2 regions of the Streptomyces sp. NPDC059452 genome follow, and region 2 is predicted to be linked to the other one. Evidence: riboswitches for the same ligand, from Rfam matches in the RefSeq annotation. Region 2 holds a riboswitch; the other holds the start of a gene.
The links. Region 2 has a riboswitch for S-adenosylmethionine ahead of ACFW9Z_RS29925 (aminotransferase class V-fold PLP-dependent enzyme). Riboswitches for the same ligand answer to the same signal wherever they lie in the genome.
Positions count from the first base shown of each region.

Region 1: it holds a riboswitch for S-adenosylmethionine, as region 2 does, so the genes downstream of both, thrC (threonine synthase) here and ACFW9Z_RS29925 (aminotransferase class V-fold PLP-dependent enzyme) in region 2, are expected to answer to the same signal.

Region 1 covers NZ_JBHYVE010000019.1:9,622-13,017, forward strand. Annotated here, with positions in the region: gene ACFW9Z_RS23735 (MoaD/ThiS family protein) at 1-232, opposite strand, end outside; gene thrC (threonine synthase) at 268-1,563, opposite strand; SAM riboswitch class I at 1,582-1,709, opposite strand; gene ACFW9Z_RS23745 (glucosyl-3-phosphoglycerate synthase) at 1,863-2,813, shown strand; gene ACFW9Z_RS23750 (trehalose-6-phosphate synthase) at 2,877-3,396, shown strand, end outside.
Region 2 covers NZ_JBHYVE010000029.1:29,406-32,801, forward strand. Annotated here, with positions in the region: gene ACFW9Z_RS29915 (cytochrome bc complex cytochrome b subunit) at 1-395, shown strand, start outside; gene trpD (anthranilate phosphoribosyltransferase) at 519-1,583, shown strand; SAM riboswitch class IV at 1,659-1,776, shown strand; gene ACFW9Z_RS29925 (aminotransferase class V-fold PLP-dependent enzyme) at 1,985-3,367, shown strand.

The DNA.
Region 1 (3,396 bases), on a different contig from region 2:
CCGGCGTGGCCGCGTCGAGGCCGCCCTCGAAGCGCACGTCGTCGTCGTTGACGTACACGTTCACGAAGCGGCGCAGCTTGCCCTGGTCGTCCAGGACGCGGGCGGCGATGCCCGGGTGGTCCTTCTCCAGGGACTCGATGACCTCGGAGAGCTTGGTGCCCTCCGCCGGGACCTCGGCCTGGCCGCCCGTGTACGTGCGGAGGATGGTGGGGATGCGGACCTTGACGCTCATGGCGGACGCCTTTCTGGCTGCTGCGGTCGGGATGGTCAGGCGGAGGCGAGGCCCGCGGCGCGGAACGCGTCCAGGCTCGGCTTGATGGTGGCCGTCGCCTGGGAGGTCGCGGAGACCGCGTCGAGCGTCTTGAGCCCGTCACCGGTGTTCAGGACGACGGTGGTCAGCGCCGGGTCGATCACGCCGGCCTCGATCAGCTTCTTGGTCACGCCGACGGTCACCCCGCCCGCCGTCTCGCCGAAGATGCCCTCGGTGCGGGCCAGCAGCTTGATCGCGTCGACGACCTGCTCGTCGGTGACGTCCTCCACCGCGCCGCCCGTGCGGCGGGCGATGTCGAGGACGTACGGGCCGTCCGCCGGGTTGCCGATGGCCAGGGACTTGGCGATGGTGTTCGGCTTCTGGGGGCGTACGACGTCGTGCCCGGCCTTGAAGGCGGCGGAGACCGGGGAGCAGCCCTCGGCCTGGGCACCGAAGATCTTGTACGGCTTCTCCTCGACCAGGCCGAGCCTGATCAGCTCCTGGAACCCCTTGTCGATCTTCGTCAGCTGGGAGCCGGACGCGATCGGGATGACGATCTGGTCGGGCAGCCGCCAGCCGAGCTGCTCGCAGATCTCGTACGCCAGGGTCTTGGAGCCCTCGCCGTAGTACGGGCGCAGGTTGACGTTGACGAAGCCCCAGCCCTCGCCGAGCGGGTCGCCGATGAGCTCGGAGCAGAAGCGGTTGACGTCGTCGTAGTTGCCCTCGATGCCGACCAGTTCACCGCCGTACACCGCGGCCATGACGACCTTGCCCTGCTCCAGGTCGTGCGGGATGAAGACGCAGGAGCGCAGTCCGGCGCGGGCGGCGGCGGCGCCGACGGCACCGGCCAGGTTGCCCGTGGAGGAGCAGGAGAGGGTGGTGAAGCCGAAGGCGCGGGCGGCCTCGACGGCGATCGCGACGACGCGGTCCTTGAAGGAGTGCGTCGGATTGCCGGAGTCGTCCTTGACGTACAGACCGCCGGTGACGCCCAGCTCACGGGCGAGGTTGTCGGCCTTGACCAGCTTGGTGAAGCCGGGGTTCAGGTTGGGCTTCTCCGCGACATCGGCGGGGACCGGCAGCAGCGGGGCATAGCGCCAGATGTTGTCCGGACCGGCCTCGATGCGCTTGCGCAGCTCTTCGGGGGAGCCGGTGGGCAGGTCGTACGCCACTTCCAGTGGCCCGAAACAGGACGCACAGGCGAAAAGGGGGCCGAGTTCGAAACGCTCGCCGCACTCGCGGCAGGAAAGCGCCGCGGCGGGACCGAGGTCCACGGAGGCGGTGGTGGCATTACCTGCGATGGTCTGAACAGCCATGATGGCGGAGGCCCTTTCTCCTCATCTTCCTTGCGGCGCATTTCGCCACAAGACGGAATTGGCACCTTCCCCACCGTGACCTCGCGGTCGGTAGGAGGGTTGCCGGGACTTCAACGGGCCGTTCCCTCAGTCCCTCTGGATGAGCTCTGTGGCACTGGATCTTCGATCCAGGCGTTTGTGTGCGGACGTACCCCGACATGCGACGGTCATCCGCGTTGTTCAAGACTGTAACCGAAGGAGCGGACGGTTGAGATAGTCGTCCGAACGGCGAGATGGATCACATACGAGGGGTGCCGACCGTGCTCGAAGAGGTGGAACGCTGGCTGACCAGGCGTTCCTGGTCGTCCGCCGACCGCCCGCTGCCCCGGCTCACCGACGCCCGGAACGCCGAACCGCACCGCACGTCGGTGAGTGTGGTGCTGCCCGCGCTGAACGAGGAGGCCACGGTCGGGGCGATCGTGGCGACGATCCGGCGGGAGCTGATGGAGAAGGTCCGGCTGGTCGACGAGCTCGTCGTGATCGACTCCGGCTCCACCGACGCCACCGCCGCCGTCGCGCGGGAGGCGGGCGCCCGGGTGGTCCACCGGGACGCGATCCTGCCCCGGATCCCGGCGCTGCCCGGCAAGGGCGAGGTGCTGTGGCGGTCGCTCCTGGTGACCAGCGGGGAGATCGTCTGCTTCGTCGACGCCGACCTCAAGGACTTCTCCGCGGACTTCGTCTCGGGGACGGTCGGCCCGCTGCTCACCGACCCCGGCGTGCAGTTCGTCAAGGCGATGTACGACCGTCCGCTCGGCGACACCGCAGGTCAGGGCGGCCGCGTCACGGAGCTGGTGGCCCGCCCGCTGCTCAATCTGCACTGGCCGCAGCTGGCCGGTTTCGTGCAGCCGCTGGGCGGCGAGTACGCGGTGCGGCGCTCCCTGCTGGAGCGGCTGCCCTTCCCGGTCGGTTACGGAGTGGAGCTGGGGCTCCTGGTCGACGCGCTGCACACCGTGGGCCTGGACGCGCTGGGCCAGGTCGACGTGGGGGTGCGGCGCCACCGCCACCAGGACGGGCAGGCGCTGGGCCGGATGGCGGCGGCGATCTACCGCACGGCCCAGCTGCGGCTCTCCCGGGGCCATCTGGTGCGGCCCGCGCTGACGCAGTTCGAGCGGGGCGCGGAGGGGTTCGTACCGCGCACCCATGCGGTGGACACGGAGGAGCGGCCACCGATGCGGGAGATCGAGGAGTACGCGCAGCGGCACGCGGCGTGAAAGTGGTGGCCCGTCCTCCGGACGCGCGTTTGGCGGCTTCCCTTACGGGCTAGGTTCCGCTACATGGTCTCCGAGCACGCACCCTCCTCGACTGCCCAGGTCCTCGTCGCGTCCAACCGCGGCCCGATCACGTACACGCTCGGCGAGGACGGCACGCTCGACGCCAAGCGCGGCGGGGGCGGGCTCGTCTCCGGGCTGAGCGCCGTCGACGACAAGCTCTGGGTCTGCGCGGCCCTCGGCGACGGCGACCGCGAGGCGGTGCGGCGCGGGGTCGGTGAGCCGGGCGTACGGATGCTCGACATCGACGCCGAGGTGCACGCCGACGCGTACAACGGCATCGCCAACTCCGTGCTCTGGTTCGTCCACCACCTGCTCTACCAGACCCCCGTGGAGCCGGTCTTCGACGCGGAGTTCCGGCGGCAGTGGGCCGCCTACGAGACGTACAACCGGGCCTTCGCCCAGGCACTGGCCGAGGAGGCGGAGCCGGGGGCCTCGGTCCTCGTCCAGGACTACCACCTGGCCCTGGTTCCCGGGATGCTCCGCGAGCTCCGCCCGGACCTGAAGATCGGCCACTTCTCGCACA
Region 2 (3,396 bases):
CCATCACCTGGTTCGTCCGGATCTTCTTCTTCGCCGGACCGGTCATCGCGTTCATCGTCACCAAGCGGATCTGCCTCGGCCTCCAGCGCCGGGACAAGGAGAAGGTGCTGCACGGTCGTGAGACCGGCATCATCAAGCGCCTGCCGCACGGTGAGTTCGTGGAGATCCACGAGCCGCTCTCCCGGGAGCAGCTGCACACGCTCACCGCGCACGACCAGTACAAGCCGGTCGAACTCGGCCCCGAGGTCGACGAGAACGGCGTCAAGCGCAAGATCTCCCCGGTCCAGAAGGTGCGGGCCAAGCTCAGCAAGGGCTACTTCGGCGAGAACAACCAGATCGCCAAGCCCACCGCCGAGGAGTACAAGGAGATCACCGAGGGCCACGGCCACCACTGATCGCCTGAACTGATCGCCACCGCGGGAGCCCCGTCCATTCGATGGACGGGGCTCTTCGCGGTCCCGGCGGCTGGATAGGGTGGAGCCGGACTCTTACCGGCTGTGGACCCCCTGGAGCGGACCATGAACGTTGTGACCCCGAGCGGCGGCGACAGCGTGGCGGACCGTTCCTGGCCCGGCCTGCTGAACCCCCTGCTGCGCGGCGAGAACCTGTCCGTGGCGGACACCGCCTGGGCGATGGACCGCATCATGAGCGGTGAGGCGACCGACGCGCAGATCGCCGGCTTCGCGGTCGCGCTGCGGGCCAAGGGCGAGACCGTCGAGGAGGTCACCGGGCTGGTGCGCGCGATGTACGCGCACGCCAACACCATCCACGTACCGGGCCGTACGGTCGACATCGTCGGTACCGGCGGCGACCTCGCCAAGACGGTCAACATCTCGACCATGTCGGCCATCGTCATCGCCGGGACCGGCGCCAAGGTGGTCAAGCACGGCAACCGGGCCGCCTCCTCGGCGAGCGGCTCCTCCGACGTACTGGAGAAGCTCGGCGTCAACCTGGAGCTGACCCCGCAGCAGGTGGTCGAGGTCGCCGAGGCGGCGGGTATCACCTTCTGTTTCGCCGTGAAGTTCCACCCCGCCCTGCGGTACGCCGCCAAGGCCCGCAGGGAGCTCGGCGCGCAGACCACGTTCAACATCCTGGGCCCCCTCACCAACCCGGCCCAGGTGCGTGCCCAGGCCGTCGGGGTGGCCGACGCCCGGATGGCGCCCATCGTCGCGGGCGTCCTCGCCGAGCGGGGCAACTCGGCGCTGGTCTTCCGCGGGGACGACGGGCTCGACGAGCTGACCACCACCGCCACCTCCCGGGTCTGGGTGGTCCGGGACGGCGCGGTCCGCGAGGAGCCCTTCGACCCGCGTGACGTCGGGCTGCCGATCGTCCCCGTCGAGGCGCTGCGCGGCGCCGACGCCTCGTACAACGCCGATGTCGCCCGTCGCCTGCTGGACGGCGAGACCGGTGCGGTACGCGAGGCGGTGCTGCTCAACTCGGCGGCGGCGCTGGTCGCGCTCGACCCGGGGCCCGGCACGCTCACCGAGCAGATCGCGGCGAAGATCCTCGTCGCGGCCGAGGCCATCGACTCCGGGGCCGCCAAGCGCGCCCTGGAGCGCTGGGTGGCGGCCAGCAACGCCTGAAATCGCGCAAGGGCGCAGTCCGGGATCCGGACTGCGCCCTTGCGCGTGCCCGTACATATGGCAAGATGCTGCGCAGGTCATGAGTGACAGCGACTACGGCCCCGGCCCGCTGTCCGGCAACCCTCCGTCCGTGGCGGGGTGCCCCGGGTGAAGACCAGGCCGTAGGCAGCGAGGTCTGCGGCAAGCGCGGGCCCCTCGGCATCCAGTGGATGCCAGCCCCCGGGGTCCTGGTCCCTAGGGAGCCTCTTGTGAGCAAGCGAATGCGCTAGGGCGTGTCCCAGGGCTTCTGTGTGCCCTGGGCTGATCGCCCTTCTTCCGCGCACCCTCTTTTCCTTTCCTTCTCCGCGCCGCCGCGTATCCGCAGGCGCGTTGATTTCGCCTGCCTGTTACGGGAGTTCGCCATGTCTGTCTCCACCGCTGCCATCGACCCGTCGGTTTGTGCCCCGCTGCCCGTTCTGGGGCAGGATGTCACCGTTCCGCTCGTCACCGGCGGTGAAGTCACCTACGCCGCACTCGACTACGCCGCCAGCGCCCCGGCCCTCCAGCGGGTCTGGGACGATGTCGCCGCGTACGCCCCGTACTACGGCAGCGTCCACCGCGGGGCCGGATACCTCTCGCAGCTCTCCACCGACCTCTTCGAGAACAGCCGCCGTACGGTCGCGGAGTTCCTCGGCTGCCGCGCCGACGACCAGGTCGTCTTCACCCGCTCGACGACCGACTCCCTCAACCTGCTGGCCGCCGCGCTTCCCGCCGACTGCCAGGTGTTCGTGTACGAGACCGAGCACCACGCCTCCCTGCTGCCCTGGCGCGACGCCCGGGTCACCTACCTCAACGCGCCCCGCACCCCGGGCCAGGCGGTGGAGACCCTGGAGCGCGCGCTCGCCGACCGCGACCCGTACGGCCCCGCCCTGGTCTGCGTGACCGGCGCTTCCAATGTGACCGGCGAGCTCTGGCCGGTCGGGGAGCTGGCCGCCGCCGCCCACGCGCACGGCGCCCGGATCGTCCTCGACGCCGCCCAGTTGGCCCCGCACCACCCCGTCGACATCGCCGAACTCGACGTGGACTGGGTCGCGTTCTCCGGCCACAAGCTGTACGCGCCCTTCGGCTCCGGGGTCCTCGCGGGCCGCGCCGACTGGCTCCGGGCGGCCGAGCCGTACCTCGCCGGCGGCGGCGCCTCCCGCAAGGTCGCCCGGCGCGCCGACGGCGGAGTGGACGTGGACTGGCACACCACGGCCGCCCGCCACGAGGCCGGTTCGCCCAACGTGATCGGCGTCTACTCCATCGCCTCCGCCTGCAAGGCCCTCACCGAGGCGGGGTTCGACTCCCTGGTGGCCCGGGAGCAGGAGCTGGTGGCCCGGGTCCGCGCGGGGCTCGCCGAGGTCCCCGAGGTCCAGGTGCTCTCGCTCTTCGGCGACGACGCGCCCCGGGTCGGGGTCATCTCCTTCGTGGTGCGCGGCTGGAACAGCTCGCACTTCGCCGCCGCCCTCTCCGCCGAGTACGGCATCGGCGTCCGCGACGGCCTCTTCTGCGCCCACCCGCTGGTGCGCACCCTCCTGGGCAGTGACCCGCAGGACCCGGGCGAGTGCGGCGCCCCCGAGGCCGAGCCGGGCGAGAGGTCCCTCAACGCCATCCGGGTCAGCTTCGGGGCCGGTACGCCGGACGAGCACATCGAGCGGTTCCTGCGCGCGGTCACCGAGCTGGTCCGCGAGGGCGCCCAGTGGAAGTACCGCACCGAGGACGGCCGCTGCGTCCCGGACCGGGGCGAGGGAGCCCGTACGGTCTGACAACACCTCGGCCGGGGACGGGTGCGCTG